One region of the Promicromonospora sp. Populi genome, then DNA from elsewhere that is predicted to be linked to it. Evidence: riboswitches for the same ligand, from Rfam matches in the RefSeq annotation. Region 1 holds a riboswitch; each other region holds the start of a gene.
What was found. A riboswitch is a leader RNA that binds a small molecule or an ion and turns the genes downstream of it on or off. The one in region 1 is predicted to bind S-adenosylmethionine.
Positions count from the first base shown of each region.

Region 2: linked by a shared signal. The riboswitch ahead of AB1046_RS01775 (LLM class flavin-dependent oxidoreductase) and the one ahead of AB1046_RS17830 (aminotransferase class V-fold PLP-dependent enzyme) in region 1 are both predicted to bind S-adenosylmethionine.
Region 3: linked by a shared signal. The riboswitch ahead of AB1046_RS16740 (methylenetetrahydrofolate reductase) and the one ahead of AB1046_RS17830 (aminotransferase class V-fold PLP-dependent enzyme) in region 1 are both predicted to bind S-adenosylmethionine.
Region 4: linked by a shared signal. The riboswitch ahead of metE (5-methyltetrahydropteroyltriglutamate--homocysteine S-methyltransferase) and the one ahead of AB1046_RS17830 (aminotransferase class V-fold PLP-dependent enzyme) in region 1 are both predicted to bind S-adenosylmethionine.

Region 1 is NZ_CP163528.1:3,940,587-3,948,397, forward strand. Features, by position in the region: gene AB1046_RS17810 (glycoside hydrolase family 3 N-terminal domain-containing protein) at 1-1,414, shown strand, start outside; gene AB1046_RS17815 (O-succinylhomoserine sulfhydrylase) at 1,527-2,795, opposite strand; gene AB1046_RS17820 (rhodanese-like domain-containing protein) at 2,792-3,241, opposite strand; gene AB1046_RS17825 (hydrolase) at 3,441-3,977, shown strand; SAM riboswitch class IV at 4,023-4,137, shown strand; partial or broken gene AB1046_RS17830 (aminotransferase class V-fold PLP-dependent enzyme) at 4,166-5,585, shown strand; gene AB1046_RS17835 (amidase) at 5,635-7,137, opposite strand; gene AB1046_RS17840 (hypothetical protein) at 7,369-7,811, shown strand, end outside.
Region 2 is NZ_CP163528.1:410,764-418,574, reverse strand. Features, by position in the region: gene AB1046_RS01805 (NtaA/DmoA family FMN-dependent monooxygenase) at 1-551, shown strand, start outside; gene AB1046_RS01800 (RDD family protein) at 677-1,237, opposite strand; gene AB1046_RS01795 (GNAT family N-acetyltransferase) at 1,269-1,787, opposite strand; gene AB1046_RS01790 (LLM class flavin-dependent oxidoreductase) at 1,814-3,151, opposite strand; gene AB1046_RS01785 (O-acetylhomoserine aminocarboxypropyltransferase/cysteine synthase family protein) at 3,148-4,530, opposite strand; gene AB1046_RS01780 (rhodanese-like domain-containing protein) at 4,527-4,925, opposite strand; gene AB1046_RS01775 (LLM class flavin-dependent oxidoreductase) at 4,994-6,157, opposite strand; SAM riboswitch class IV at 6,550-6,662, opposite strand; gene AB1046_RS01770 (GH92 family glycosyl hydrolase) at 6,922-7,811, opposite strand, start outside.
Region 3 is NZ_CP163528.1:3,697,156-3,704,966, forward strand. Features, by position in the region: gene AB1046_RS16730 (carbohydrate ABC transporter permease) at 1-556, shown strand, start outside; gene AB1046_RS16735 (carbohydrate ABC transporter permease) at 556-1,479, shown strand; SAM riboswitch class I at 1,561-1,676, shown strand; gene AB1046_RS16740 (methylenetetrahydrofolate reductase) at 1,681-2,625, shown strand; gene AB1046_RS16745 (N-acetylmuramoyl-L-alanine amidase) at 2,751-3,944, shown strand; gene AB1046_RS16750 (hypothetical protein) at 3,966-4,511, opposite strand; gene AB1046_RS16755 (lysophospholipid acyltransferase family protein) at 4,508-5,152, opposite strand; gene AB1046_RS16760 (glycoside hydrolase family 2 protein) at 5,299-7,173, opposite strand; gene AB1046_RS16765 (LacI family DNA-binding transcriptional regulator) at 7,326-7,811, opposite strand, start outside.
Region 4 is NZ_CP163528.1:1,078,548-1,086,358, reverse strand. Features, by position in the region: gene metE (5-methyltetrahydropteroyltriglutamate--homocysteine S-methyltransferase) at 1-1,779, opposite strand, end outside; SAM riboswitch class I at 1,788-1,890, opposite strand; gene AB1046_RS04900 (hypothetical protein) at 2,017-2,931, opposite strand; gene AB1046_RS04895 (RNA polymerase sigma factor) at 2,933-3,436, opposite strand; gene AB1046_RS04890 (M15 family metallopeptidase) at 3,605-4,480, shown strand; gene AB1046_RS04885 (helix-turn-helix domain-containing protein) at 4,490-5,023, opposite strand; gene AB1046_RS04880 (AraC family transcriptional regulator) at 4,963-5,469, opposite strand; gene AB1046_RS04875 (SDR family NAD(P)-dependent oxidoreductase) at 5,669-6,427, shown strand; gene AB1046_RS04870 (YibE/F family protein) at 6,486-7,709, shown strand; gene AB1046_RS04865 (NADP-dependent oxidoreductase) at 7,804-7,811, shown strand, end outside.

The DNA.
Region 1 (7,811 bases):
CGACGGCGACACCGCCTTCGGCACCGGCGAGGGCGACTACACCCTCGACCAGGGCATCACCCAGCAGAGCCGGTCCCACTTCGCACGGACCGACCTGGCGCCCTACGTGGGGGCGCTCGCGGTCGGCGTCGGCTCGGTGATGCCGAGCTTCTCCAGCGTGGACTGGACCGACGACGGCCTCGGCAACCCCGTCAAGATGCACGCCCACGACGAGCTGATCAACGGGTGGCTCAAGGAGGACCACGGGTTCGACGGCTTTGTCATCAGCGACTGGCAGGGCATCCACCAGATCCCGCCGCTCGCGTCCGACTCGCCCACCACCGGGCAGATCGTCACCAGCGTGAACGCGGGCGTCGACATGTTCATGGAGCCGTCGCAGTTCGAGCGGTTCCACACCCGACTGGTCGCGGCGGTCGAGGACGGCGCGATCACGCAGGAGCGCATCGACGACGCCGTGTCCCGGATCCTCACCGCGAAGTTCGAGCTGGGGCTGTTCGAGGAGCCCTTCGCGGACCGCTCGCACGCCGACGACATCGGCTCGGCCCAGCACCGGGCGATCGCCCGCCAGGCCGTCGCCGAGTCGCAGGTGCTGCTCAAGAACTCGCGCCGCGCACTGCCGCTGGACGACGACGCGAGCGTGTACGTCGCGGGCCGCAACGCCGACGACCTGGGCAACCAGGCCGGTGGCTGGACCGGTACCTGGCAGGGCTTCTCGGGCGAGGTCACGGAGGGCACCACGATCCTTGAGGGCATCGAGGCGGTGGCTGACGACGTGACGTTCAGCGAGGACGCCTCCGCGCCGACGGCCGGTGCCGACGTCGGCATCGTCGTCGTGGGCGAGACGCCGTACACGGAGGGGTTCGGCGACGTCGGCGGGCCCGAATGGGCCTGGGACCCGGCCGACGGCGGGGTGTTCCGCGAGGAGAAGTCGATGTCGCTGCAGCCCGGCGACGCCGAGGTTGTGGAGCGGGTCTGCGCCCAGATCAGGACGTGTGTGGTCCTGGTCGTGTCCGGGCGGCCGCAGGTGCTCACCGAACAGCTCGGGTCGATCGACGCGCTCGTCGCGTCGTGGCTCCCGGGCACCGAGGGCGCCGGCGTGGCTGACGTGCTGTTCGGCGAGCGAAGGTTCACGGGCAAGCTGCCGGTCTCGTGGCCGCGGTCCGCGGACGACCCGGTGGTGAACGTCGGCGACCGGGACTACGACCCGCTGTTCCCGTTCGGCTGGGGCCTGTCGACGGGCGGCCGCACGTCGGCGCTCGACAGGGACCGGCTGGCGTTGCAGACCGCGGTGCTGGACCCGGCGACCGGCGTCCCGCCGGCGGCGTCGAAGGCGATCGCAAACGCGGACGTAGCCCTCTTGGAGGGCCGCAACACCGAGGCGGCCCGCCTCCTGAACGCGGCGGGCGGCCGCTGAGCCCGCCTCCGGGTGACTCTCCCCTTTGAGTCCTAAGTTTCTTCGCTTTGAGCCGGCTCAAAGCGAAGAAACTTAGGACTCAAAGGAGACGAGCCAGGGTCGGCCATTGGAGCTAACCCGGCAGTACCGCTAGGGCCTGTTCTACGTCCTCGATCAGGTCCAGGGGGTCTTCCAGTCCGACCGAGAGGCGGACCGTCGTCTCTGCGATGCCTACCGCGGCTCGGCCCTCGGCGCCGAGCTTGCGGTGGGTGGTCGTCGCGGGGTGCGTGACCAGGGACTTCGCGTCGCCGAGGTTGTTCGAGATGTCGATAACCTGCAGGGCGTCGAGGAATCCGAACGTGTGCTTCTTCGCGGCCTCGGCGTCCGACCCTTCGGGGACCGCGAGGTCGAACGTCACGACCGTGCCGCCACCGCTCATCTGGGACCGCGCCAGGTCGGCCTGCGGGTGCGAGTCGAGGAACGGGTACCGCACCGCGCCCACCCCGGGGTGCGCCTCCAGGGCGTTCGCGACGGCGAGCGCGCCAGCACCCTGCGCCGCGACGCGGACCGGGAGCGTCTCCAGCCCCTTGAGCAGGGTCCACGCGTTGAACGGCGACAGCGACGGCCCGGTGTTGCGGATGAACGTCTGTACGGGCCCGGTCACGTACTCGGTGGGGCCGAGGATGGCCCCGCCCAGCACCCGCCCCTGCCCGTCGATGTGCTTGGTCGCGGAGTAGACAACTACGTCCGCCCCCAGCTCCAGCGGCTTCTGCAGCAGCGGGGTGGCGAACACGTTGTCGAGCACCACGGTCGCTCCGGCGGCGTGCGCCAGGTCGACGACGGCGCGCACGTCCACGATGTCCTGCATGGGGTTCGACGGCGTCTCGAAGAACACCACGTCCGCCGGGGTCGCCAGGGCCTCTTCCCACTGGGACAGCACGTGCCCGTCCACGTAGTCGGTCTGCACGCCCCACTTCTTGAAGATCTCCTCGAAGATCACCACGGTGGAGCCGAACAGTGCCCGGGCCGCCACGATCCGCGACCCCGACTGCACGAGCGCGGCCAGGGACGTGAATACCGCGGACATGCCCGAGGCGGTCGCGTAGCAGGCCTCCGCGCCCTCCAGCAGGCGCAGGCGCTCCTCGAACGTGTGCACCGTCGGGTTGCCGTAGCGGGAGTAGACGAACCGGTCCAGGTCGCCCGCGAACGCCGCCTCGGCGTCGGCCGCCGCGTCGTAGACGTAGCCCTGGGTGAGGAACAGTGCCTCGCTCGTCTCCTGGAACTCGGTGCGCTGGTGGCCGCCGCGCACGGCGAGGGTCGCCGGGCGGACGCCGCGGGGGAGCGGCTTGCGGCCGGACCCGCCCGGGCTCGCGCCGGGGGGAAACGCGCCGGTGACGGTCACGCGGCGCCGTCCGTCCAGGGCAGGCCGGCAACCTTCCAGCCCTGCTGGTCGCGGACGCCGTCGGCCCCGGGGGCGCCCTCAAAGCCCTCCAGCACGTTGTACGACGGCGCGATGCCCGCTGACGTGGCGAGCCGCGCCGCACCGATCGAACGCTGACCGGAGCGGCAGAGGAACACGATGGGGCCGTCGCCGATCCCGGCCGCCTTGAGCTCCTCGAGGAACCCGGGGTTGGGGCGGCCGCCGGCCTGTACCCACTCGGCGAACAGGGGCTGCTTCTCCAGCGACGTCGTGTCGGGGATGCCGATCGTGCGCCACTCGCCCTGCGTGCGGACGTCCACGAGGGTGGCGCCCGGGTCGGCGGCGAGCAGGTCCCAGGCCTGCTGGGGCGTGATGTCGCCGGCGTAGCCCTCGGCAGGGTGGGCTTCGGGGTGCGCGGGATCGCTCATGTAACTCTCCTCCATCGGTCGTGGCGGTAGCACCCGTGTCCGTTCTCGCTGTAGCGGGAACGCTGGGTTGCTGCGGCGTCGTCGTGCCACGTCACTCGGCCGCTCGGGATGGTCGTTGCCAACCCTACGACAGGTGTCCGGTGGGTGGAACAGTGTCTCGACAGGCGATCCCTATTGGAGTCATAGGATTTGCAGCACTGTGACGACGACGACCGATCTGCTCGACGCACTGAAGCGCTGGCCGGAGCGTGTGCCCGGTCTACCGGCGTGGGTCTGGGACGCGCCCTACGACGGTGCCCGTCATCCACAGGCTGTGGATCCGCGGGCCGCGGCGGCGGATCCGGGCCCGAGCGGAGGCCCGGAGCTGGGCGCCAACTGCCAGCTCTACGCATACTCCGTGCTGGGCCTGGCAGGGCGGCAGGTTCCGCCGCACCGGTCGAGCGAGCTCTGGGGCGACACCTCCCTGGCCCATCCGCGGCTCGGCGATCTGGAGCCGTGGGACCTCGTCCTGTTCAACCGCAGCCTCAACCACGGCGCGGCCGCATACGGCGCACACGTCGCCGTCTACCTGGGCGACGACCGGCTGCTGCACCTCTGCGCCGAGCTCGGCCGGCCGGCGGTGTGGACCCGGGCGGACTTCGCGGCCCGCGAGCGGTACGCGTCAGTGATCGGTGCAGTCCGGATCGCGGGCCTCGCGGCCGCGCAGCGGCGACCAGATGGTGGGACCAGCATCTGAGACGTCCGTTGACAGAGCTTTTACCCGCAGCAGAGGATAACGGCAGGTCATGAGTGTCAGCGCGAAGCCCCGGCTCGCTGGCCGGCAACCCTCCCTCCGCGGTGGGGTGCCCCGGGTGACGACCTGGCCGCGCGCAGCCCGCGCGCGGCAAGCGCGGGGGAACCTCCCCCAGGACTGTGGAGGACTACATGTCTGCACCCACCCTTGCCCGTGATCTCACGGTGGACGACGCCGCTCCGCTGCGCTCCGTGGTCGGCGGCGGCACGCTCGTCCCGCTCGTGGACGGCACACGCGTCACGTATGCCAATCTCGACGTCGCGGCTTCGGCCCCGGCGCTGCAGGCCGTCGCGGACCGGGTCACCCAGGTGCTCCCCCTGTACGCCAGCGTGCACCGCGGCGCGGGATACCTCTCCCAGGTGAGCACGGCGCTCTACGAGACCGCCCGCCGCACCATCGGCGCGTTTGTCGGCGCCCGCGAGGACGACCTGACGATCGTCACCCGCAACACCACCGACTCCCTGAACCTGCTCGCCGGATGTGTCCCCGCGCAGCCCGACGGCGAGCCCGGCCGCGTGCTCGTCCTCGACGTCGAGCACCACGCCAACCTGCTGCCCTGGCAGCGCACCACCGAGGCCACGGTGCTGACCGGCGGCGCCACCGTCGCCGAGACGATCGCCCAGATCCGCGAGGAGCTGGCCGACGCCGCCGCACACCGACCGTTCGCGCTCCTCGCCCTCACTGGCGCCTCCAACGTGACCGGGGAGTCGCTACCCATCGACAAGATCGTCGCCGTGGCCCACGAGTTCGGTGTGCGAGTTGTGCTCGACGGCGCCCAGCTCGTGCCGCACCGACGCATCTCGCTGGAGTCGACCGGCGTCGACTACCTCGCCTTCTCCGGGCACAAGACGTACGCCCCCTTCGGCGCGGGCGTCCTGGTGGGCCGCCGCGACTGGCTCGACACCGGCACGCCCTACCTCGCCGGCGGCGGCGCCGTGCGGCGCGTGCGGGTCTCCGGCACCGACTGGCACGAGGGCCCCGCCCGGCACGAGGCCGGCTCGCCCAACGTGATCGGTGCGGTGGCGCTCGCGGCCGCGTGCGAAGAGCTGGCGGCACTCGACCCGGCCGATGTCGCGGCCCACGAGAACGCGCTGCGCCGTCGGCTCGTCTCCGGGCTGGAGGCGATCGACCGGGTCGAGGTCGTGCGGGTGTGGGCGGACGCCGTCGACCCCGTGGGCGTCGTGACCTTCACCGTCGCCGGCTGATGACCCGGGCCTGGTGGCCGCGTACCTCTCCGCGGAGCACGGCATCGGCGTGCGGGACGGCCGCTTTTGCGCGCACCCGCTGCTGGGCCGCCTCGGGTTCGACGCCGGAGCGGTGCGCGCCTCGGTCGGCGTCGGCACCGCGGGGGAAGAGGTGGAGCGCCTGGTCGCCGCCGTCGGGCGCCTGGTGACGGACGGACCGCAGGCCGGGTACGACGTCGTCGACGGCCTGTGGGTAGTGACCGACGACCCGCGCCCCGTGCCCGAGGGCTCCGGCCTGGAGGGTCTGCTGGCGACTGCCGCCCTGGGCTTCGACGAGGACTTCGGCTGCCTTCCGGACGAGGCGTAGCACATACCAGACGTGCAGGTCACCGTCGGTGGCCCGCACGTCCGGCACGTCACAGGGGGAACGCGTGCGGCCGCGGCAGGGCCGCCTCCAGCTGAGCCGCCAGCGCCAGCAGGGTGGGCTCGCCGCCCGGCCGGCCGATGATCTGCACCCCCATCGGCAGCCCGGCGGGCGCCTCGGCAGTGGGCGCGGTCCAGTGCGTCGGCACCGTGATGGCGGGCAGCCCGGCGACGTTGAGCCACGACGTGAACGGCGTGTACTGGCACTGCTGCTCGAAGTTCCGCTCCGGATCCTCGGCGTCGTACCACCCGATGGGCCGGGGGGTGAGCGCGAGCGCGGGCGTGACGACGGCGTCGTACGGGCTGAGCTGTGCGATCAGCGACCGCTCGTAGGCCGTGAGGATGCGTACCGCCTCGCCGAGCTGTCGGGCCGGGACCTCTCGACCCGACCGGATCAGCCACTGCGTGAGTGGTTCCAGCTTCCCGAGGATCTCGGGGTCGTCGATCGGCACCGCCGACGCGCCGCCCATCCACAGGGTCCGGAAGGCCGGTGCGTACTCGGGAGCCTCGTCCAGGACCAGCTCGGTGACCTCGTGCCCGAGGCCCGACAGGGCGCGCACACCCGCGTCCAGCCCGGCCCTGGCCTCTGGCGACACCACGATGTCGTAGAACCCGTCCCACGCCGACGAGGTGGTCACGCCGATGCGGGCCACACCGCCCCCGGCCGCGCCACCCGCGGGCAGCGCGGCGCGCTGCGCCGCCGCCAGGTACGTCCCCGCCGCATACGACGGCGCCCGCAGCGTGTACGGGTGCGCGACGCCGCCCTCGGCGTCGCGCGGGAGCATCGCCTCCAGCAGGAGGGCGGTATCGGCCACGGTGCGCGCGATCGGACCGTTCACGACCAGTCCACCCAGCGAGTCGACGCCGCTGCCCGCGGGCAGCAGCCCGCGCGTCGGCTTCAGTCCGACGACGCCGCAGGCGGCCGCCGGAATGCGGATCGAGCCGCCGCCGTCGGACCCGGGCGCGAACGGCAGCAGCCCCGCCGCCACCGCCGCGGCCGCCCCGCCGCTCGACCCGCCCGCGCCGCGGGTCAGGTCCCACGGCGTACGCGCCGGCGGGAGGCCGACGGGTTCGGTGTAGGCGGGGAAACCCAGCTCTGGCGCGGCCGTCTTGCCGAGGCTCACAACGCCGGCGGCGTCGAGCACCTTGACCATCTCGTCGCTCTCCTGCGCCGGCGGCAGCCCCGCGAACGCACGCGACCCGAAGCCCGTCGGTACCCCGGCGCGGTTCCACAGGTCCTTGTCCCCGGTGGGCAGGCCCCACAGGCTGCCTGACGGCGGCGGCCCGCTGCGGTGCGGACCGTCGACACCGGCTTTCTGGAGTGCCGCGGCGCGCTCGCGCGCGAGGTCCGGGGTGACGGTGGCGAAGGCGCCGACGTCGGGACCCAGCCGCTCCACCCGGTCGAGGAAATACTCGGTGACCTCGCTGGGCGTGAGCTCGCCGGCAGCGAGGAGATCGCGGAGCTCGACGGCGGTCCGTTCATGCAGGGCATCCATCCGGCCAGGCTAAACGCTCTTCGGTACGTGGGCGGGGTGGCCTGACCTGCGTCGATGTTCTCGATCTACCTAACAACGCGCCCCGGAGATAAACCCACGACGCGCAGAATGCGCTTGTGCGGCATATGTTCATGGAGTGCTGGCACCTTTACGCCGCGTCAACGGTGGCGTGGCGGAGGTGCCGCAAAAATCTCGAAGGGGGAGAGAACCTTGCCATTCCTCAATACAGGTATGACTGTGCAAGCCGTCAACTGGCTGGAACCGCTCACGAACGCTCTGGGCGCGATAGCGAGCTTCATCCCACAGCTCCTCGTGTTCCTGATCGTTCTCCTCATCGGGTACTTCATCGCCAAGGCGATAGCCCGGTTCGTCGGGATGATCCTGAGGCGTATCGGCTTCAACAAGGTGCTCGAGCGCGCGGGAGCGAACCGGCTGCTGGCCGGGTCGGGCATCGAGCCGATCGAGCTGCTCACGAAGATCATCTACTACTTCATCCTGCTGATCACGCTCCAGCTCGCGCTGAGCGCATTCGGGCCCACCAACCCGGTGAGTGCGATCGTCAACGACATCGTTGCGTGGCTCCCGAGCCTGGTCGTCGCAATCGTCATCGTCGTGATCGCAGGCGCCATCGCGAATGCCGTGAAGGACCTTCTTCTCAACACCCTGGGCCGCGT
Region 2 (7,811 bases), 1.7 Mb from region 1:
CCGGCATCATCGTCGGCGACACACCCGCCGACGCCGAGGAGCGGGCCCGCTGGGTGCGCTGGAACCAGGTGACCCCCGCGACGGCGCTGTCGATCGTCGGCAACATCTGGGGCGAGGACCTCTCGGGCTACGACCCGGACGGCCCCCTCCCGGCGCACGACCCGGTGGTGGAGGAGCTGGGCGGCGAGCGCGGCTCGTCGACGACGGGTGCCCGTACCCGCGAGATCGCCGCGCAGTGGCGGGCGCTGGCCGAGGCGGAGCACCTGTCGATCCGCGAGCTGGTGATCCGGAACAACAGCGAGCGCGGGTTCCAGGGCACACCCACGTCGGTGGCCGAGGACCTGATCCGGTGGGTGCGCACCGGCGCCGTCGACGGCTTCAACATCAGCCCGTGGATCGTGCCGTCGGGTCTGGACGACATCGTCGACCGGGTGGTCCCCGAGCTGCAGGAGCGCGGCGCCTACCCGACGTCGTACACGGGCACGACCCTGCGCCACCACCTGGGCCTCCGCGCCCCGCTCACCCGCCGCACCGCCGTAGGCGCGGCGTAGGCCCCGCGCTGGTCGGCAGTTTGCCCCACAGAGTCGGCAGTTTGCACTGAGGTCGGTCCAGGGCTGGACCGACCTCGGTGCCAAGTGCCGACCTCACAGGAGACTGCCGGCCTCACGGGAGGCCGTCAGGCCCGGACGACGCGAGCACCCCCGGCTCGGTCGTACGGGGTGCGGCCCGCGCCAGCGAACAGGGTGACGACGTAGGCGATCGGCAGGACGTAGGCAGCCGCGGTGAGGATCATCAGGCCCGGTCCGATGGTCGACGAACCGACGAGGGCGATCGCCGCCGCGTGCCCGATGGTCCACGGCACCGCGATCTTGAGCACGTTCCGGAGCAGGGCCGCGGCGAACGAGAGCCGCCCGCCGTCGCCGGCGCCGACCACCTTGAGCCCCAGCACACGCTTGCCGATCGTCGCCTGCCGGGGGCCGGACTCGAGGACCGCGAGGAAGATCGTCAGCGGCACCGCCGTGACCAGCGCGGCAATGACGTTCGTGGTCGTGGCCGACCACTGGTCCGTCACGCCGGAGAGGTACAGCGGGATCCCGATCGCCGCGATCAGCGCCAGCCACACCAGAAAGCACAGCCAGTCGACGAGCCACGCCGCGATGCGCCGCCAGGAGTCGGGGTTCACGTCGCTGACGCTACCGCGCGCCCGGCTCCCGAAGTTGTCGGACCTGCGGGTCACGCGGGTGATCCGCAGGTCTGACAGCTTCGGGTCAGAGGCGCTTCTCGAAGCAGATGCTCGTCTCCGCCGGGTAGGGCGGGTAGGCGGCGGTCCGGGTCCAGCCCTCGCGCTCGTACAGCGCCACCGCCTCCGGCTGGCGGATGCCGGTCTGCAGGTACAGCACCTCGATCCCCCGGTCCACGGCGGAGCGTTCGACGGCGGCCAGCACCCCCGCCGCCAGGCCCCGGCGGCGATGCGTTGGAAGGACAAACATCCGCTTGACCTCGTGGATCACCTCGGGGTGCTGGGCCGTGCCGCCCAGGCGGCGCAGCGACCCGGTCGCCACGGGTTCGATGCCGTCCAGGGCGATCCAGGTCACGAGCACCTCGTCCGCCGTCGGCACCCTGCTCAGCGCGCCCGGCCCCGCGGCCGCGAGCTGCCGGGCGCGCTGCTCCCACAGATCGGCGTAGCGCGGGGCGAGGTCGCTGGTCATGGCCTCGCGTAGCGCGGCGGCGCGCGGGTCGTCCCAGGTGGTGGCGACCCAGGTCGGGTCCGACACGATCACCGACACCGCGGTGCTCCTTCCAGTGGTTCGGTTCAGAACGCCCGCAGGTTCGCCCGCAGGCCGCCGTCGGCCCACTCCGTGCGGAGGATTCCCCGCCGGCGCAGGATCGGGACCAGCTCGTCGAGTGTGCGGTGCACAGTGACGGGGTGCAGGTCGCCCCACAGCAGCACACCGTCGTTGCCCCACTCCCCCAGCTCCTCGATCAGGTCGGCGAGCTCGCCCGCCGTGCCCACCCAGCCCGAGCGGTCGGCGATCCGGCCGAGCCGGGCCAACCCGCCGAGCAGCTCGCGTAGGGGTGTGGTGGCGAGGTCGTGGCCGCCCACCAGGCGCTTGATGGACCCGTGCGAGACGTGGTCGCCGAAGAGGCCGGTGGGCAGTGGCTTGTCCAGGTCGAGCGCGGTCAGGTCGGTCTCCAGGTCGCTCGACTGCTGCTCGGCGATGTGCAGCAGCGTCGCGTCGTCGGGGTTCGCCGACGCCGCCACGAGCCGGTCCGCCTCGGCCGGGCTGGAGACGAGCACCGGGCGGATCGCGAACAGGACCTTGACGTGCTCGAGCGCCCGTCCGGCGGCGCGCGCCGCGGCGTGGATCTTGGCCCGGTAGTCGCGCACGCTCTGCTCGGTCAGCGGCGCGAGCGCGAGCTGCACGTCGCTGTTCGCCCCTGCGAACGCCAGCCCCCGGCCGGACCCGCCGGGCGAGACGATCACCGGCTCGCCGTCCGCGCCCTGCTCGAAGGGGATCGCGTTGAGCGGGCCGTCGAACTCGTAGTGCTCGCCGCGGTGCCGCACCGGGCGTAGCAGGCTCCCGTCGGCGTACCGGCCGGAGACGCCGCCGGCGCCCCGGTCGGCGAGCAGCGCGCCGTCGTCCCAGGACCGCCACAGCGAGCGGACGCCGTCGAGCCACTCCTCGGCGCGGTCGTACGCGGCGTCGTGCCCGAGCGGCGGCGCGGCGGAGAAGTGGCGCGCGCTGCCCGTGTCGGTGACGAGGTTGAGGCCGAACCGGCCGCCCGACAGGTGCTGTAGCGTCGCGAGCTGGCGCGCGCCCGTGTACGGCAGCACGGCGGCCGGGTTGACCGTCGGCACGACGCCGAGGTGCTGCGTGGCCGCGAACAGGTACGGGGCCAGCAGCAGCGGGTCGTGCTTGGGGCCGCCGAACGCCTGCCGCACACGCAGGTCGATGGTCTCGGGGCTGCCGAGCGACGGGGCGTCCTCGATGATCAGGAGGTCCACCCCCGCCTGCTCCAGCGCGCGGGCCGACTCGACGTAGAGGTCGGGCCGGGTCCAGTCGTAGTTCCAGTCCAGATAGTCGTGGCCCCAGCCGTGCGGCCCGAAGCCGCGCGACAGGAACCAGCCCAGGTGCTGCAGGCGGGTCATGGTGTCTCCTTACGGAAGTCGTCGGCCCCGCGGGTGTCGTCGGCCTCGCTGGAATCATCGGCCCCGCCGGCGGCCCGGCCAGCGGCCAGGAGCCCCCGCTCCAGGTCCTCGATCAGGTCGGGCAGGTCCTCGACGCCGATGGACAGGCGCAGGGTGCCGGGGTAGACACCCACTGCGGCGCGCTCATCGGGGGTGCGCAGCACGTGGCTCGTGCTCTCGGGGTGCAGCACGAGCGAGCGGACGTCGCCGATGTGCGTCATGTGCGTGACGACCTCGACGGCCTCGACGAACGCGCGCGCGGCGGGCGCGCCCCCGCGCAGCGTGAAGGTGAAGACGGAGCCCTGCCCGTCGGGCAGGTACCGCTTGGCCAGCGCGTACGACGGGCTCGAGTCCAGCCCGGAGTAGTCCACGGAGACCACCTCGGGCCGGAACGCCAGCCACCGCGCGATCTCCAGCGCGCTGGCGCTCTGCCGCGCCACGCGCAGCGACAGGGTCTCGATGCCCTGCCCCACGAGGAACGCGTTCAGCGGCGACGGTGTGGGGCCGAACCGCGGCGCCACGGTCTCGCGCAGGTATGCCAGGCGCGCCCGGCCGCCGTGCCGCTCGGCCACGGACGGCCCGCCGGTGCGCGACGGCGCCACCAGGTGCGGGTACAGCGCACCCGACGCGGCGGCGTCGAACGTCCCGGAGTCGACGACGACGCCGCCCAGCACCGAGCCGTGACCGGCCAGGAACTTGCTGGCGGAGTGCACCACGACGTCGGCCCCGTGCTCGATCGGGCGCAGCAGGTACGGCGTAGCGAGCGTGTTGTCCACGACGAGCGCCAGTCCGTGGGCGTGCGCGACGTCGGCCACGGCGGCAAGATCCGGCAGGTCGTTGCGGGCGTTCGGGATCGACTCCAGGAACAGCACGCGGGTCTCGGGACGGATCGCCCGCTCCCAGGCGGCCGGGTCGGCGGCGTCGTCCACGAAGTCGGCCTCGATGCCGAGCCGGGGCAGGTTCTCCAGGAGCAGCCCGCGCGTGCCCTCGTACAGGCTGGACGCCGCGAGCACCCGCTGGCCGGCCGCGACCAGGCCGAGCAGGGCGACCGTGACGGCCGCCTGCCCGCTGGCCACGAACAGGGCGTCCGTGCCGCCTTCGAGCGCGGCGATCCGCTGCTCGACGGCGGCGGTGGTCGGGTTGCCGGTCCGCGTGTAGGCGAACCCCTCCCCGGCGCCGAAGTGGCCGCCGGCCTGCTCCCACTGCTCGAACTCGAAGCCAGCGGTCAGGTACACCGGCGTCGCGCGCGGAGTCACGCGGCCCGACGGCGCGGCGTCGGGCGCACCGCCGTCGGACGTGGCTGCTCTCGCGTGGACCTGGCGGGTGGCAAACCCCGTCATGGCGCGGCGCTCGGCTCGGGCTCCGTGGCGGGCAGTCCGGCCTCCTTCCAGGCGGGGAACCCGCCGTCGACGTGCGAGACGTCGGTGTAGCCGCGCGCGGCCAGCGCCTCGGCGACCGGGCCGGAGCCTTTGATCGAGCCGCACACGATCACTACCGGCGTGTCGACCGTGATCGCCGGGTGGTCGGACGGCCCGAAGAGCGCGTCGAGGTTGTCCCGGTCCACGAGCGTGGCGCCGGGGATCTCGCCCGACGACGCCCGCCCGGCCGCCGAGCGGACGTCGATCAGCAGGGCGCCGCTCGCGACCTTGGCGCCGGCTGCCTCGGGGTTCTGCAGCTCAGGGTCCTGCAGCTCGGGGGTCTGCGCTTCAGGCGTCTGCGCCTCAGGGGTGGTCATTTGTTCTCCCTCACGAATGGGTGTGGTGTCTTTGGTGCGGTGCTGCTCGGGTGCGGTCGGCGCCCGCGTCAGGCGCTCAGCAGCCGGCCCGTGGGCTGCGCCCGGTCGACCGCGTCGGCGTCGGGCAGCCCGAGCGACCCGCGCAGCGTCGTCTCCGTGCGCTCGGTGCGGAACAGCCCCGCCCGCTGGAGGGCGGGCACCAGGTGGTCGGTGATCGCGTCGAGGTCCGAGCTGAGCGAGGACGGGCGCAGCAGGAACCCGTCGGCGGCACCGACCGACGCCCAGTCGGCGACGAGCACGGCAAGCTCGTCCGGGGTGTCCGCGAAGACGAGCGAGCTGCCCATGGGCGCGGTGCCTTCGAGCGCCTCGACGAGCTCCAGCCGCGCGCGAGCGCTGGCCCGCTCGGCCGCGAGCACCACGTACACCTCGGCGAGCACCCGCACCTCCTCGGGGTCGCGCCCGGCGGACAGGGCCGAGTCCCGCACGAGGCGGCGCAGCCGGACGGCGTGCGCGATGTCGGTCACGGCGATCCGCGCGACGTCGGCCGTGCGCCCGGCCAGCGCGGCGCTCGCCTCGGAGCGCACCCGCACGACGACCGGCGGGCAGACGCGCGGCAACGGGTCGCCGCCGCTCGCCGGCCGGCCGCGGACGGCGAACCGGATGCCGTCGTGGTCGACGCGGAACCGGCCGTCGGCGTCGAGCTGGACCGCCCCGGCACCCGTACCTGGCCTACCGGTCCAGACCCGGGTCACGGAGTGGATGCCCAGCTCGACGCGGGCCGCCCACGCCTCGTCGGGCTCGGGAACCGCACTGTGCCGGGTGGCCTGCCAGCCTGCCCGGCCGCCGCTCGCGCGGTCGATGCTGCTCAGGGCGACGGCGGCGTGGGCCGCCTCGACGTGCACGGTGTCGACGGCGGCCACAAGCCCGACGCCGGTCGTGACCCGGGCGGCGCGGGCCGCGGCGACGGCCGTGTCGAGCCGCCCGGTGACCTTGCTGCGCCCCGGGTGGAGCAGGAAGCTCTCGTCGAGGGTGACGAGGTCGAGCAGGCCGCGGTCGGCGGTCCGCATCAGGTGGAGGAACCGCTCGCCGTCGAACGGACGAGGCGCTACCGGGCCGCGGGCGCGGTGGGCGCCCGGGCGGGCGCCGGCGGAGGTGAGGTCCACGCCGAGCACGAGGGGGCGGGGCGAGGGACCGGCGGAGGAGAGGGACGTGGGCTGCGGTGGGTACGGCACGGCGGGGCTCCGTTCGGGCTGCGGCTGCGCGACGGCGCCCGGACGGCCCCTGCCGGCGGCGCACGGATGATGTGCGACGGCGTTCATGGGTCACCCGGGAGCGGAGGCTGCCGGAAAGCAGGAGAGAGACGTCCGGTCAGGAACGTGAGGGCCGGTTTCGGCCGGGGCTCGGCGCGTGGCGCCGAGGGGTGGTCCGAGCGGAGGACCGGCGAGGGCCGGTCAGCGGGTCGGGTCTGCCGCGGTCAGCGACAGGAACAGCGACAACACATGTCCTCGCGGGGGGCCACACCGGCCCGTGCAGCGACGTACCTGGACGGCAGGGACACGTGGACGGCGGACGCAGCGCTCCGGGTCATCGTCGTTCTCCTCACCTGCTCGCCCTGACGGCGAGCGACGCGTGTTGTCATCCGCCGGGCGGCGGACGGCCTGGTCCTCACCCGGGGCACCCACCCGCGCGGGGGGTTGCCGTCCGACCAGCCGGGGCTTTGCATCGGAGCTCATGACCTGCCGGGACTTACCACACCATTCCGGTCGGATTAGTGCGGTCGATCCCGATGTAGAGAAGATACGAATGGAACCCATCGAAGTCAACAATCCCTCGGCCAGATCTCATATGCCGGGATATGCGTCTCGCCGAGAGTGCCGCACGGTCCGACCGCTGACTTCGGTCCCTTGCAGCGACCCATCACCGACTTCGGTCCGTTGCTCTGAGATCGGTCGGTTAATTGACCGATCTCAGAGCAACGGACCGAAGCCGCAGGATCTCAGCCGCAGAGCAACTCGATCTGGGCCAGGGCGCCGTCGTCGCCCAGCTCCAGCCGGAGGCCGGTAAGGGGTGCGGGCTCGGCCAGCACGAACGGCCGGAGCTGGCCCGGCCAGGGCCACTCCTCGCCGGAGCGCTCGTCCAGCACGCGCCCGTCGTCCGCGACCAGCCGCCAGGCCGACGGCGGCACCCGGTCCCCGGTCGACGACGTGAGCGTGTAGGCGCGGATAACGGCACCCTCCGGGATCTCACGGGACGGCCGCCACTCGAGGACTCCGGTCACCTCGACCGAGGCCGTCAGATCACCGTCGGTCAGGCGCGAGAGGGGTGCGCCGCTGGTGCGCCAGCCGCCGTCGGCCCGCTGCCACGGCCCGGCGGGTGAGGCTCCGGCGTCAGAACCGGAACCGGACTCATCGTCCGACGACGGCACCCCCCAGCGCGTAGGCGTCCCGGACAGGTCGAACCGCAGGGTCGCTCCCCCGGTCAGCTCGCGATGCTCCACCGACGGCGCCACGACTGCCCGCGTCGCGCCGTCGCCGTCCGACACCGCCAGACCCGCCACGTACCACTGGTCCGCCGCACCCTGCGCCTCGACCACGAGGTCGCCGTCGGGCCGGTGCACCACCGCCCGCTCGAAGAGCGGCGAGCCGATCGCCCAGCGCGACGACCCGATCTCCAGCGGGTACAGGCCGAGCGCCGAGAGCACGTACCAGGCCGACATCTCGCCGTTGTCCTCGTCGCCGTGGTACCCCTGCCCGAGGTCGTTGCCGGTCCACAGGCGGGCCAGGATCTCGCGCACCGTCTCCTGCGTACGGTCCGGCCGGCCCGCGAACAGCCAGACGTACGGGATGTGGTGCGACACCTGGTTGGACTGCCCGAGCTGGCCCAGCC
Region 3 (7,811 bases), 240 kb from region 1:
GTGGGCCGCCAGCGTGGTCATGACGACGCTGGTGGTCCACTACGGCCTGGAGCCGTACTTCGGCATCATCAACTCGTTCCTCGTGGACATCGGCCTGATCGATACACCAGAGGGCTACGGCTGGACCCGGCACCCCGAGACCGCGTTCGCGTGGGCCATCGTGGTCGCCGTGTTCGTGTCGCTGCCGTTCACCACGTACACGATCCTGGCCGGGCTGCAGACGGTCCCCGGCGAGACCGTCGAGGCCGCGCGCATCGACGGCGCCGGGGGCCTGCGTACCTACTTCAGCGTGGTGCTGCCGCAGCTGCGGGGCGCGGTGTCGGTGGCGGTGCTGATCAACATCATCAACGTGTTCAACTCGCTGCCGATCCTGCGCGTCATGACGGGGTCCATCCCCGGGTATGACGCCGACACGATCATGACCATGATCTTCAAGTACATGCAGAACCAGCGGCAGATCGACCTGGCCAGTGCGCTGTCTGTCATCGCGTTCCTGGTGGTCATCGGGATCGTCGCCATCTACGTGCGGGTCGTCCGCCCTCTGGAGGAGGTCTGATGACCGCGACCACCGCATCGGCGACCGCGCCGCGCAAGGCGACCCAGCCGCCGTCGGACAACCGGCCGCGCGTGCGAAAGTACACGGAAGACCAGGTGCCGCTCGGGTCCCTGCTGCTGCGCATGTTCGCCGGCCTCGTGGTGCTGGTCGTGTTCATGCTGCCGTACCTGATCATGTTCTTCGGCTCGGTGAAGACGAAGGCGGAGATCAGGTCCGTAGACCCCACCTACTTCCCCACGGAGTGGCACTGGGAGAACTACGTCACGATGTGGTCCACGCCTGAGACGCCGCTCCTGCAGAACCTGATCTCCACCCTGGTGATCTCGCTGTGCGCCACGTTGCTCGTGCTCGCCGTGGCGCTGCCTGCCGCGTACTACACGGCGCGGTTCCGGTTCCCCGGTCGGCTCGTGTTCCTGTTCCTCGTGATCGTGACCCAGATGCTGCAGCCGGCGGTGCTGACGTCGGGCCTGTTCCGCCAGTTCATCGCCCTCGGGCTCCTCGACACGTGGGGCGCGATGATCCTGGTCAACGCGGCGTTCAACCTGTCGTTCGCGGTCTGGATCATGCACAGCTTCTTCGCGAGCATCCCGAAGGAGATCGACGAGGCCGCGCAGATCGATGGCGCCGGCACGTTCACCGTCCTGACCAAGATCAACCTGCCGCTCGTGTGGCCCGGGATCGTGACGGCTGTCGTGTTCACGTTCGTCGCGTCCTGGAACGAGTTCGCGGCGTCGCTGGTGCTGCTGACGACGGCGGGCAACCAGCCGCTGTCCGTGGCGCTGACCAAGTTCGTGGGGCAGTACGAGACCTCGTGGCACTACGTGTTCGGGGTGTCCATCGTGGCGATCGTGCCCGTGGTGATCCTGTTCATGCTGATCGAGAAGCGGCTGGTGGGCGGCCTCGTCGCGGGTTCGGTGAAGTAGGCGGCGCGGACCTGGTTGGGGTCGTCTCGCCGAGCGGACGGAATCTGTCCCAGTGCTGGACAATCGCATAGCATGGTGGCGATCCCATCCAGAGCGGTCGAGAGTCCTGGCTCCGTGACACCGCAGCAACCTGCCGACTTCCTGCCACGTGGCCGTGGCGTGAGGACGTAAGGTGCTCACGCCAGGTTCGATGGAGCAGCCATGGTCGCCGAGATACACCCGCACCGCCCCACGGTGTCGTTCGAGCTGATGCCACCGCGTCGGCCCGACGCCGCGCCGAACTTCTGGGAGACGGCGCAGCGGCTCGTGGCCGCGCGGCCGGACTTCGTCTCCGTCACGTACGGGGCGGCCGGGGGCGACCGGGCGACGTCGCGCGAGGTGCTCGCTACGCTGCTGCGGGGTACGCCCGTGCTGCCGGTTGCCCACCTGACCTGCGTGGGCGCGTCCCGCGAGGACGTGTCCGAGGTGATCGACGAGTTCCTCGAGGCCGGCGTCCGGTCGTTCCTCGCCCTGCGGGGTGACCCGCCGCGCGACGAGCCCCACTGGCGCCCCACGGACGACGACGTGCACTCCAGCATCGACCTGGTCCGGCTGCTGCGGCAGGTGGACGAACGACGCTGCGCCGCGGATGCCAGCACAGCCCTGCGCTCCGCCGCCCGCCCGCTCACCATCGCCGTCGCGACGTTCGTGGACGGTAATCCCGGGGCCGGCACCACGCGGGAGCAGGAGATCCGGCGGCTGCTGGAGAAGCAGGAGGCCGGGGCGAGCTTCGCGATCACGCAGTTCTTCTACCGGGCGCAGTCGTACACGAGGTTCGTCGAGGAGGCCCGGTCGGCGGGCGTGACCATCCCGATCCTCGCCGGGATCCTGCCCACCACGGAGGCGCGCCGGCTGCGCCGGGTCGAGGAGCTCACCGGGGTGGCCGCACCCGCCGACCTGCTGCGGGACCTCGACCGGCTCACCGCGCCCGACGGCGCCGTCGACCCCGAGGCCCAGCACGAGCACGGCATCGGGTACTCCGCCGAGCTCGCGCGCGAGGTGCTCGAAGCCGGTGCGCCCGGCGTGCACGTGTACACGTTCAACAAGCACCGCCCGGCCCTGGACCTCCTGGAGCGCGCGGGCCTGACCGTCTCCCGTCCCCGCTGAGTGCTGGCTGGACATCGCCTGCAGGGTATATCCCTGATGTGATGTATCGGTCGGATGCACGGTCGGCCGATACTACGGATGAAATCGGCCCCTACCCCCAGCGACCGAACCGTGGAGGCACCACCGTGCACGATCACGATCACAGCCCCACCGACCACACTGAACACAGCCACGCATCTCTCGGGCGGCGCGAGCTGCTGCGCGGCGCCGTCGTCCTCGGCATCGGTGCCGCGGGCGCGACGATCGCGGCGCCCGCTGTCGCGACACCTCTCGGTGCCGACCCCGCCGCCTCGCCGTCCCTGGCCCCCGAGCCCGAGGCACCCGCCGACGCCCCGCCGGGCGCGCTGGCCGGGGTCGAGGTCGTCACGCCGACCATCGCGAGCTGCGCCACCTGGGGCGCAGCGGCGGCCCGCGGCACCATCGAACCCGTCGCGGCCAACCCGAACAAGATCCTGATCCACCACACGGCGTCGGCCAACGTCACCGACTACTCGCAGGCCGCCGGTTATCAGATCGCCCGCGACATCCAGCAGTGGCACTTCGCCAACGGCTGGGTAGACACCGGTCAGCACCTGACGCTGAGCCGTGGCGGGTACGTCATGGAGGGACGGCACGGCTCGCTGTCCCGGCTGCAGAACGGCAGCGGCACGGTAGTCGGCGCGCACGCCCCCGGCCAGAACAGCCAGGCCATCGGGATCGAGAACCAGGGCACCTACACGAGCGCCACGCCGCCCGCGCAGCTCTGGAGCCGGCTGGTGGAGCTGTGCGCCTACATCTGCGACCAGTACGGGATCGCGCCGACGCAGATCTACGGGCACCGCGACTACACGGCCACGGCCTGCCCGGGCGACGTCCTGTACTCGATGCTGCCGCAGCTGCGGTCCGAGGTGGCGGCGGCCCTGTCCGGCTCGACCTGGTCGGTCATCGTGGACAACACGTCGGCGGGCTTCGCGGCAGGCGGCTCCTGGCTGACGTCGGCGTTCTCGGCCGAGCGGTACGGCGCCAACTACCGGTACGCGACGCCGGCCGAGGTCAGCGACCTGGCGACGTTCTCGGCGACCATCCCGTCCAACGGTTCGTACCGGGTGGAGGCGTGGTTCCCCGGGATCGCCGGCTACAACACGTCGACGCCGTTCATCGTCTACACCGGGACCGGCTCGTCGACTATCCGGGTTGACCAGTCCACGGGTGGTGGTGCCTGGCTCTCGCTCGGCACCTATGCCATGACGGCGGGTACCCGCACGGTCGTGGCGGTCAGCCGCTGGACGCAGGGCACCGCATACGTCGTGGCGGACGCGATCCGGATCACGCGGCTGTGACCCACCCGTCGGGGTGACGGGTCAGGACTGCGGAGCGGTGAGTGCCTGGAGCAGGTCTTCGGGCGAAGCGACGCCGACGAGCACCGACGACGTCCGAACCCTCCGCCACACCTGTACCCGTCCCTCGACCGGGCGCGACAGCTCGACCAGGACGGCCGGCGACGCCGTCGACCGCACGAGCGAGGTCCGTCCCGTGGTCTCGTCGAACCCGACGCCCAGCTCCAAGGGTTTTGTCGTCGTCGGCCGGTGCACCGCGGCCGAGGCGACGTCGGCGAGCGGCACGTCCACCGCTCCCACCCAGCCGAACCGGAACCGGACCACCCCGCCGGCCACGCGGTGCCGTGACCACAGCGGCGAGACGAACGCGACCAGCAGGGCTGCCGTGAGCACCCCGGCGACGAGGTCGACGGCCAGCGCAACGGGCACGGGCAGCAGTGCGCCGGCGATCAGATGCAGCACCAGCACTTCGATCCCACCCAGCACTACGAGACCTGCGACAAGAGCGAGCCAAGGTCCGCGCCCGCCGAGGCCGAACGTCCTGGCCGCACCGAAGCCGACGGCGCTCACGTGTCCGCGCGCTCCTGGCCGCTCATCGCCTGGATGGACTGCATGACCTGTTCGGTCAGCTCGCGTCGCGCCTGGGCCGGCTTGGTGCCGGCCGCGATCTGGCGGGACGGGTCGATCGGCACCCCGAAGTGCAGCTCGACCCGGGCGAACCGCGGCATCTTGCCGATGGGCTTCACCTTGTCGGTCCCGAGCAGCGCCACCGGGACCACGGGAGCCTTGCCGGTCAGGGCGAGCCACGCGACGCCGGTGTGGCCCTTGTGCAGCTTGCCGTCCCGTGAGCGGGTGCCCTCGGGGTAGATGCCGAACGCGCCGCCGCGCTGCAGCACCGCGAGGGCGTCCTCCAGGGAGCGCTGCCCGGCGCGCGGGTCGTCCCGCTGCACCGGGATGTCGCCCATCTTGGTGAAGAACCAGCGCGACAGCCGACCCTTGATGCCCTTGCCGGTCCAGTACTCGGCCTTGGCCAGGAACGCGACGTGCCGCGGGGCCATGATCGGGATGAGCAGCGAGTCGATGAACGACAGGTGGTTGCTCGCCAGGATCACGGCGCCGCGCCTCGGGATGTTCTGCAGGCCAGTGACGCGCGGGCGCAGAAGCACGAGCACGAGGAGCGAGAGGATGAGCTTGAGGAACCGGTACGTCACCGGCCTATTGTGCACCCCTCAAGCGACCCTGTGGACTGGGTGATGCGCGGGGTGAAAAGACTAAAGAGAACTGCAAGATGTCGACCATGTTTCAGACGTACAGGTCACGCGGGTGACCTGTACGTCTGACCGGAGTGCTGTGCTGGTCAGGGCGCCGTGCCGTCGCCCTTCTCGAAGGCGGCGAGCCGCACCTGCACGGCGCGGACGCGGTCGACGTCGAGCTTCTCGCTGCGGTCGAACCGGTAGACACCGTTCTCCTCCTGGAACACGTCAGTGAGCTGCGTGTAGCAGTAGCCGAACATCAGCGGGTCGTCGAGGAGCGCGTCGGTGAGGCCCGCAAACCGCGTGTGGAACTCCTCCTCGTCGGCGACGCGCTGGCCGTAGCCCCACGAGTCGGGCGAGCTGCCCGAGGCGGTCGCGGCGGCCTCCGGGTTCCACCAGATGCCGCCGTACTCGCTGACAAAGTAGGGCTGCCCGTTGTACGGCTGCGATATCGGCGTGCCGTTGTCCCGCTCGTTCCCGTAGGGCTTCCCCTCGGCGAGGCCGCCGACCAGCTCGGAGAACTTCGCGGGGTCCTGCTCGTACAGGTGCGAGTCCCAGACGTCCGTCTCGGGCACGCGGTGCGAGTAGCCGCTGGTGTCCAGCACGGGGCGCGAGGGGTCGGCCACCTTGGTCGCGAGCCACATGCCGCGGGTGACGTCGTCCAGCTGCGTGATGCGGTCGTGCAGGTCCTGGTGCGTCTCGTTGAGCGGGCACCAGCCGATGATCGACGGGTGGTTGTGGTCCCGCTGCAGGGCCTCCAGCCACTCGGCGACGTACGAGGTGGTGGGCCGCTGGCCGTCCGCAGGTGTGCCGTAGCCGCTGACGCCCCAGTCGCCGAACTCGCCCCACACCAGGTAGCCGAGCCGGTCCGCGTGGAACAGGTAGCGCTCTTCGAAGACCTTCTGGTGCAGGCGCGCGCCGTTGAACCCGGCGGCGAGGCCGAGCTCGATGTCGCGCGCGAGCGCGTCGTCCGACGGCGCCGTCATGAGCGACTCGGGCCAGTACCCCTGGTCCAGGACGAGCCGCTGGAAGACCGGCTCGCCGTTGATCCGGATCGCCTTGCCGTCGATCGACACGGACCGCAGGCCCGCGTAGGAGCGCAGCGAGTCGACGACGGTGCCCTCGGCGTCCCGCAGCTCGATGTCGACGCCGTACAGGTGCGGGTCGCCCGGTCCCCAGGTGCGAACCCGGTCCGCCGGGACGACGACGCGCAGCGCGGGCGCCAGGTCGAGGTCGGCGCGCGCCGTGGCGGTCGCGAACTCGCCGTCGGCGTCCGTGATGGTGACGGCGACCGTGTGGCCGCGCCGGTTCGCGGACAGCGGCACCACCACGTCGAATGCGGCGCTCGACAGGTCGGGCGTGATCCGCGGGCGCCGCAGGTGCACGGCGGGCACGGGCTCCAGCCAGACGGTCTGCCAGATGCCCGTGGTGCGCGTGTAGTTGCACTCGAAGTTCGCGTAGCGGTTGCTCTGCTTGCCGCGAGCCTGCGGCTCGTGCCGGGTGTCCCGCGCCCGCACGACGACGGTCACCGTCTCCCCCGGGATCGCGATCCCGTGCAGGTCGGCCGAGAACGGGGTGAACCCGCCGCGGTGCCGCACGACCTCCGTCCCGTCCACCCAGACGGTCGTGTCGTGGTCCACCGCCCCGAAGTGCAGGAGCACGTGGGGGTCGTCGCCGACAGCGGACCACTCGGCGGGGACCGTGACCTCACGGCGGTACCAGACGGCCTCGAGGAAGTCGGTGTTCTCGACGCCGGAGAGCTGCGACTCGGGTGCGAACGGCACGACGATCTCGCCGGTGAGCGGCCGCTCCGCGACGCCGCGCTCGAGCCCGGAGTCACCCGGGTCGATCTCGAACTGCCAGGTGCCGTTCAGGTTGAGCCAGCGGTCCCGGACCATCTGGGGACGGGGGTACTCGGGCCGCGGGACGGCTGCCGCGCTGGGCGTCCCGGTTGGCGAGAAGCGGTCGAGGAAGGTCATCAGCTGCTCCGTTGCGTCTACGACAGGTGCGCGGTGATTCAACACGGCTTCCGCTCGCTATGCAACGTTGTATCAGTCATCGGCTCTGCGCTGAGCCGCGGCGGGAGCCGTCGGGGCCGCCGCTGGGGCAGCCGTCGGAGCGCTGCCGGAGTTCAGGAGCGGCTGCTCTCCCGGGCCAGCAGCCGGTGCGGCACGAGCGCGTCGACCGGCTCGACGGCGGGGTCCGCCAGCTGCGTGATGATCCGGTCCACCGCCGTCTCGGCGATCGCGCGCAGGTCGGGTGCCACGGTGGTCAGCGAGGGGTTCGAGAACCTGCCGTCCTCGATGTTGTCCCAGCCCGTCACGGCGAGGTCGGCGGGAACCCGCACCCCGTTGAGGCGCAGCGCGTGCAGCGCGCCCAGCGCAAGCTCGTCGTTGGCGCAGACCAGGCCGTCGATCTGGTCGATCCTCGGTAGCACCGACTCCACCGCCGCGGCGCCCGCGGGCCGCGAGAACTGGGCGACCTGCAGCACCCAGCGCTCGTCCACGTCGAGGCCCGCCGCGGCGTGGGCGTCGAGGAATCCCTGGACCCGCTGGGCGCCGGTGCGGCCGGCGCCGCGCGGTTCGGCACCGAGGAACGCCAGCCTGCGCCGCCCGGT
Region 4 (7,811 bases), 2.4 Mb from region 1:
CAGGACCGGCGGCCGCACGCAGCGCGAACCGTACGACTGCACCCAGCCGTGCACCGTGGTCGCGAACCCGTCGAGCTGCTCCGCGAAGTACTGCACCATGTCGTTGCGCTCGGGCTCACCGTGCACCAGCACGTCCAGGCCCAGCTCCTCCTGGAGCGCCACGGTGCTCGCGATCTCGGCACGCATCGCTGCCGTGTACTCGGCGTCGGACAGCTCGCCCCGCACCCAGGCGGCCCGCGTCTGCCGGATCTCGGACGTCTGCGGGAACGAGCCGATGGTGGTGGTCGGCAGCGGCGGGAGGTCGAGCCGCGCCTGCTGCGCGGCGGCGCGCTCCGCGTACGGCGCGCGCTCGACGTCGGCGGGGGTCAGGCCCGCGGTCCGCTCCCGGACCGTCGGCACGACGACGCCGGGCGCCTCGGCGCGCGACCGCACCACCGCCGTCGACTCGGCGAGCTGGTCGGCGACCGCCGCCCGGCCCTCGGCCAGACCGGTGGCCAGCGTGACGACCTCGGCGACCTTCTGGTCGGCGAAGGCGAGCCAGGACTTCAGGCCGGCGTCCAGGCGGGGCTCGTCGGCGACGTCGTGCGGCACGTGCAGCAGCGACGTCGAGGTGCCGACGGCGACCGCCCCCGCGCCGAGCGCGGTCAGGCCCTCCAGGGTGGTCAGCCGGGCGTCGAGGTCCGCGCGCCAGATGTTGTGCCCGTCGACGACGCCCGCGACCAAGGTCTTGGTCTCCAACCCGGGGACCGTTCCGGCGATCCCGTCGCCGGCGACGCCGGTGGGGACGGCGCCGCGGACCAGGTCGACAGCAATCGCCTCGACGTCGGTGCCGGCCAGCAGGGCCAGCCCGTCGCCGGCGTCGCTGCGCAGGCCGCCGTACGGCGCGGTGACCAGGATCGCGGGCCGCTCCGCCGGGACGCCGTCCGCGCCGGGCGCGGGGGAGAGGTCGGTCGCGAGCCGGGAGTACGCCCGGCGGACGGCGTCCGCCACCTCGTCGAAGGGGACGTCGAGGAGGTCGGTGACCAGCGCGGGCTCGTCGAGCTGCACCCACGGGGCGCCCGCGGCGGCCAGGGCGCGGAGCACCTCGGCGTACGCGGCGACGACGTCGTCGAGCCGGTCCAGGGGACGGAACCCTGCGGGTGCGTCGCCCGCGGCTGAGGAGTGAGCTTGCGAGCCCCGCAAAGCCGCGGCAGAGGGCCCGGCCGCCTTGCTGAGCAGCAGGAACGTCACCGGCCCCACCAGGACGGGCCGCGTCACGACGGCCTGGCCGCCGTCCGCGGGCTGGGCGAGCTCAGTGAACTCACGCACCGCGCGGTCGTCGACGAACCCGATAGGGGTGTCCGGCCCGATCTCGGGGACCAGGTAGTGGTAGTTCGTGTCGAACCACTTGGTCATCTCGAGCGGCGGCTTGTCGCCCTCGCCGCGGGCCAGGGTGAAGTAGCCCTCCAGGGAGAGGCGGCCGGGGGCGCCGTCGGCCGATATCGCGAGGTCCCGGAACCGTTCGGGCACGGCGCCGAGCAGGGCGACGGCGTCGAGCACCTGGTCGTAGAAGGAGAACGAGCCGGGGACGGCGGCCGAGCCCGCATCAAGGCCGAGCCCGACGAGATGGCGTGCTGTGGTCAGCCGCAGGTCACGGGCGGTCGCCTCTAGTTCCTCGGTGGTGGTGCGTCCGGCCCAGAGTGCCTCGACGGCGCGCTTGAGCTCGCGTCGTCGGCCGATGCGCGGGTAGCCCAGAATCGTTGCGTGGGCAAGGTGCGGGGGCGTGAACTCGACTGCCATGCGTATCAGCTCCATCGGACCTGGCGTTAGCACCTTGCCCGGAATTGGCGCTCCGGAGGCAGGTTGCTGCGGTGTCGTTGAGCCAGGACTCTCGACCGCTCTGGATGATTGACCTGGATCGTAAGCATGCCCGGCATGTGGTCGCGAAAGCGTCCATCCCTCGGACACTCATCTGCCTCGGACCGTCGCCAACAAAAAGTGTGCCAAGCGAGCAGCCGCACCACGGGCTACGCGCTATCACGACCCGGGTGTGTCGTCGTGCTCGGTCGGCCCCGGGCTCGGCTCGGTGCAACCCGCCCAAGTGAACTCGTTGTGCATGACGTACTGGCTGCCCTGGTCCGACTCGGCCCGGATCTCCCCGGCCAGCGGCAGCCAGGTCGCCACGTCGACCAGCAGCTCGAAGCGGGTCACGGCACCGTCCAGCACCAGGGTGTCCGAGGGGGTGATCCTGATCCGCACAACCGTCTGCCCGTCCACCGACTCCATGCCAAGGTCCTCGTGGAGGAGATAGTCCGTGCCTTCGAGCTGGGGCAGGCCGAACAGCGCACTGATCGATACCGCATGCAGCGCCTGCAGGGGCTGGTCGTCCAGCAGCACGGCCTTGGGCGGCTCCGCACCCGTCGGGGGGAGGGCGTCGAAACCGGACGTCGACTCGGTTCCGAGGGTTGAGCGCGACTTGAGCCGGCAGCTGTCACTGCCCATCGCCTGCACCGCGCGGGTGACCACGTCATCGGCCGTCAGGTCGAGGAGCCGCGACGGGTCGGAGGTCGACGCGCTCGGGGCCGAACCCGGGAGGGCACGCAGCACAGGTGGGCCGGCGAGGCTCACCGCGAGGATCGCGGCCGCGGCGGCCGCCGCCCCCCACGCGAACGCCTGCCCGCGGCGAGCTCCGGACCGGGGCCGCCAGGCGGCAGACCCGGGATCGCGCAGCAGGATCTCGACACGTTCGGTGCCGACCCGGTCCGCGGGGGCGAGTCCGGGCGCCGCATCTCCTGCGCGAGCCCGCGACTCGGCGTACAGCCGCGCCAGATCGATCTCGGGCTCGACCTCGCGCAGGGCGCGGCGCACGCGCGTCAGCTCGTTCTCGGTCTGGTCAGAGTCGGCCCGGTCGACATCGAACCGCCCAGCATCGAACTGGTCACGATCGGCCACGTCAGGCTCCTCTCTCGGTCAGCTTTTCGTAGGCCGCGCGCAGCCGCCGTCGGGCCCGGTGCACCCGGGTGGCGGCGACCGCCGTCGTGCAGCCCATGACCTGGGCGACTTCCGCCGTGGACAGCTCGGCCGCGCCGAGCAGGGCGATGACCTCGCGGTCGGCGGGGCGCAGCAGCGCCATCGCGCGCCGGAGCTCGTCGAGCTCGCCGGTCAGGCGGACCTCGTCCTGGCCTGCCGGCTCGGGATGTGCACGCACCCGCTCGACCAGCGCGATCCGCCGGTGCCGGGCGCGCGCCTGGTTCGCCATCACCCGGCGCGCCACCCCCAGGAGCCAGGCGCGTGGGTTGTCGGGCAGCTCGCCCTTGCGCCACACGATCGCGAAGACCTCGGCGACCACGTCGTCCGTCTCGGCTGCCGGGAGCCGGGAACGTGCGTAGCGGTAGACGGCGGTCGCGTGCGCAGCGAAGAGCTCCTCCGTGCGTTCGGGCGTGAGCGTGCCCGGCACGAGGGGGTGCGAATCCGTGTTCGTGGCCAGGGCGGGCTCCGGGGGTGAGGAGACATGCTTCCGACTCAGTGTGTCCGGCGGAGACCCGCCCATTACAGGTTCGTAGGTGTTGTCCACGTCACAGCCCGTGCGCTGGCATGAGGGCTTGGCCGACGTACACGAACCGGTGTGACCACCTCTTCGGACCGCCCACCCCTGCCGCGTACGACGACGGGCGCTCGCGCGCCGCTTCCGCTCACGTTGCTTCCGCGCGCGCCGCTGCTGCTCGCCCTGCTTGCGCTCGCTCTGCTGCTGCTCCTCGCGGGGTGTGCGCCCGGCGCCATCGGGACCGTGTTCCAGGAGCCACGCGCGGCAGGGGCGACGCCGGAGTCGCTCGCGCCGCCGGGCTCTGCAGAGTTGGGCCCCGCAGACCCAGCCCCGGCCCCGGCCCCGGCCCCGCCGAGCGACGAGCCGGCGATCGACCTGGCGGCGCACTCGATCACCGACCCCACGAGCCCGTGGGTGGTCGTCAACAAGGGCAGGCCGCTCGACCCGGCCTTCGAGCCCGACCTGACCACGGTCCGGGGCTACCTTGTGCAGCCGGCCGCCGCCCCCGACCTCACCGCCCTGCTGGCGGCCGCCGACGCCGACGGCGTGCACCTCACGCTGCGTAGCGCCTACCGCGCGTACGCCAAGCAGGCCCAGGTCTACGAGGGCTGGGTGGCGCAGCTCGGCGCCGCGGAGGCGGACAAGGTGTCGGCCCGCCCGGGGCACAGCGAGCACCAGACTGGCCTCGGGGTGGACGTCGGCAGCTCCACGCAAGCGGGGTGCGACTTCGAGAAGTGCTTCGGCGAGACAGTCGAGGGGCGCTGGGTCGCCGAGCATGCCGCCGCGTTCGGCTTCGTCGTCCGGTACACACCGCAGAACAGCGCCGTCACGGGGTACGCCGCCGAGGCCTGGCACCTGCGCTGGGTGGGCCGCGAACTGGCCGCCTACATGCGCGACACCGGGGTCACGACCTTGGAGGAGGTCTTCGACGTGCCCGGCGGGGGATACGCCCGCTGACACCGGATCTCACGGGCTGACGCCCAGAGGGGCGGCCTGAGGGATGCGGTTCCGGTCTCGGCCCGGTGGGGCGCCGAAGAAGCGGCGGTACTCCCGGTTGAACTGGGCCGCACTCTCGTAGCCGACGGCGAACGCCGTCTGCGTGACGCTCGAGTCCTGCGACGCGAGGATCTGGCGCGCGGTGACCAGCCGGAGCTGCTTCTGGAACTGGAGGGGGCTCGACCCGGTCACCGCGCGGAACGTGCGGTGGAACGCGGAGGCGCTCAGGCCGGCGCGCTGGGCGAGATCCTCGACCCGGAGCGGTTCGGCGGTGTTGGCCCGGATCCACTGCACCACCTGGTTGATGCGCGTGAGCTTGCTGTCGGCCAGGCCGAGCTGCCGGACCGTGTCGCCCTGCGGCCCGGTGATCAGCAGCCACAGGATCTCCCGCTGCACCATCGGCCCGAGCACGGGCAGGTCGCGCGGCCGGTCCAGCAAGAGGATCAGCCGCCCGACGGCGTCCAGCAGCTCCGCGGGCGCCCGGCTGGTCGCGAGCGCCGGCACGGCGGGGCCGCGCTCGCCGGCCCGGAGCCCGACCCGGCCCCGGAGCCCGACCCGGAGTCGGACCCGGACGCCGACCCGCGCCGGGCCCCCGGCCCTGAGCCTGCCCCCGGCGTGTCCGCTGACAGCAGCAGCTCAGCGATGGCCGAGGCGGTCAGCGTCATCCCGAAGCCCATTGCCGGGGCCACCTCGCTCGCCTCGGTGAACTGCCCGATGACCGGCAGGTCGATCGAGGTAACCAGGTACTCGCCCGGCCCGTAGTCGACGGTCTGGTTGCCGAGCCGGAGCTGCTTGGCTCCCTGGGCGATGAGCGCGAAGACGGTGCCGGTGGTCGAGGTCTCCGGCGGCCCGGACACGACCTCCCGGCACAGGGAGATGCCTGGCAGCGGCTCGCTCGTACCCGGGGGAGCACATCGGTCGATGAGGGTGCGCAGCTGGTCGAGGTCCATGAGACCACCTTCCTCTTCCAGGTTCCGGGAATCGCCGTCCGAGCAGGATCAGGCAAGAACGTGCGAGGAACGCTATCACCATCGGGCCCTTGCATCGCCTTGACTTGTCGAGGGGGCAGAGCGCCGCGGCGCCTGCCTCAGGCCGTCGGCCAACAGCACTATTCGACAAGCAGCACACGATCAGGACACGAGGTACACCATGTCGATCACCATCGTCGTCGGAGCCAGCTCCGGCATCGGGCAGGCCGCCGCGATCCGCGCCGCGGAGGGCGGGTCCGGCGTCATCGTCACCTACAACTCCAACAAGGACGGCGCGGCCGAGACCGTCTCCCGCATCCAGGAGGCCGGCGGCACCGCCGTCGCCCTCCCGCTCGACGTCGGCGACAGTGCAACGTTCCCCGCGTTCCGCACCGCCGTCGAACAGGCCCTGGCCGATACCTGGGGCGCGCAGAAGTTCACCGGGCTGGTCAACAACGCCGGGATGGGCGGCGGCACCCTGTTCGCCGACACCACCGAGGAGCAGCTCGACCACTTCTACAGCGTCATCTTCAAGGGCCCGTACCTGGTCACGCAGGCACTGCTCCCGCTGCTCGACGACGGCGGGGCGATCGTGAACACCGCCAGCAACTCGGCGGGCACGGCCGGGCTGTCGGAGGGGTACTCGGCGTACGGGTCGATGAAGGGCGCGGTCATCGTGCTGACCAGGTACCTCGCCAAGGAGCTCAGCGGCCGCCGCATCCGCGTGAACTCCGTGTCCCCGGGGCCGACGCGCACCCCGTTCGCCGGTGGGGCATTCGAGGAGTTCCCCGAGATGACGGCGCAGCTCGTCCAGCGCACGGCCCTCGGGCGGATCGGTGAGCCCGACGATGCGGGCTCGGTCATCGCCTTCCTGCTGTCCGACGGCGCCCGCTGGGTCACCGCGCAGGACATCGAGGTCGCGGGCGGGTTCAACCTGTAGCGGGCCCGTACCGCGCCCTCCCCGCGCCCGCCTCCGGCCGGTGGGTCAGGATGTGCGCATGCCGCCCTCCCACTCGCACGGCTCGGCCGGCCCTGCCGCGCCCCGCACGACGTTTCTGCTGGTCATGACCCTGGTCTCGGCGCTCCTGCTGACGCTGGCCGGGCTGTGGCTGCTGTGGCCGGACGGCGGCGACGTGCCCGGCCGGGTGCAGGCGCGGGCGGAGGGCACGTCGTTCGTCGACGTGACGGTGGCGGGCCCCGCGGACCCGGCCACCGGCAGCATCCCGGTCGAGCTCGCGGACGGCAGCCAGTCGCAGATGCAGTCGCCCGGACCGTCGGTGCCGCTCGCCACCGGCGACCACATCACCGCCGTCGACATCTCCCAGGTCGCGCAGCCCGGCGTCGACCCGCTCGTGTTCATGGACTTCCAGCGCGACCTGCCGATCGCGCTGCTGGCGGCCGTGTTCGCCGTCGTCGTGCTGCTCGTCGCACGATGGCGCGGGCTGGCCGCCATGGCCGGGCTGGGGCTCGCCTTCGTGGTGCTCCTGGGGTTCACGATCCCGGCCCTGCTCGCGGGCGAGTCCGCGATCGGCGTGGCGCTCGTGACGTCGTCCCTGGTCATGTTCGTCACGCTGTACCTGGCGCACGGGCTGTCCGCGCGCACGTCGACGGCGCTGCTCGGCACCCTGGTCGGCCTCGCGCTGACCGCCGGCCTCGCCGCGTGGGCCTCGGGCGCCGCGTACATGACCGGGACCAGCTCCGAGGCGTCGGCGTTCCTGCCGTCCAGCGCACCCGGCGCCGACCTGCGCGGGATCGCGCTGTGCGGCATGGTCCTGGCGGGCATGGGTGTGCTGAACGACGTGACGATCACCCAGGCCTCGGCCGTGTGGGAGCTGCGGGGCGCCGCACCGGCGGCGTCGCGCACCGAGCTGTTCACGCGCGCCATGCGGATCGGGCGCGACCACATCGCCTCGACCGTCTACACGATCGCTTTCGTGTACGTCGGCGCATCCCTGCCGCTCCTGATGATGGTCTGGCTCGTGGACCAGTCGCCGGCGACGTCCCTGACCTCGGGCGAGATCGCCGAGGAGGTGGTGCGCACCCTCGTCGGCTCGATCGGGCTCGTGCTCGCCATCCCGATCACCACCTGGATCGCCACGCTCGTGGTCCCGGGGCCGGACGGGGGAGGCGGCCTGACGGCGCCCGAGCCGCGCTCGGACCCGGAGCTGATGGCGCCGGTGTCTCAGGACTGGGCCGAGGCGCGGGCGCCGGAGGGGCGCTGAGCGTGCCCGGCATGTTCTGTGGTCCTGGATGGTTACGCGGAGGGTTACTTGTGCGGGGCGCCGGACGCCGTCCCGAATCGGGGGAGGAAGCATCATGCGAGC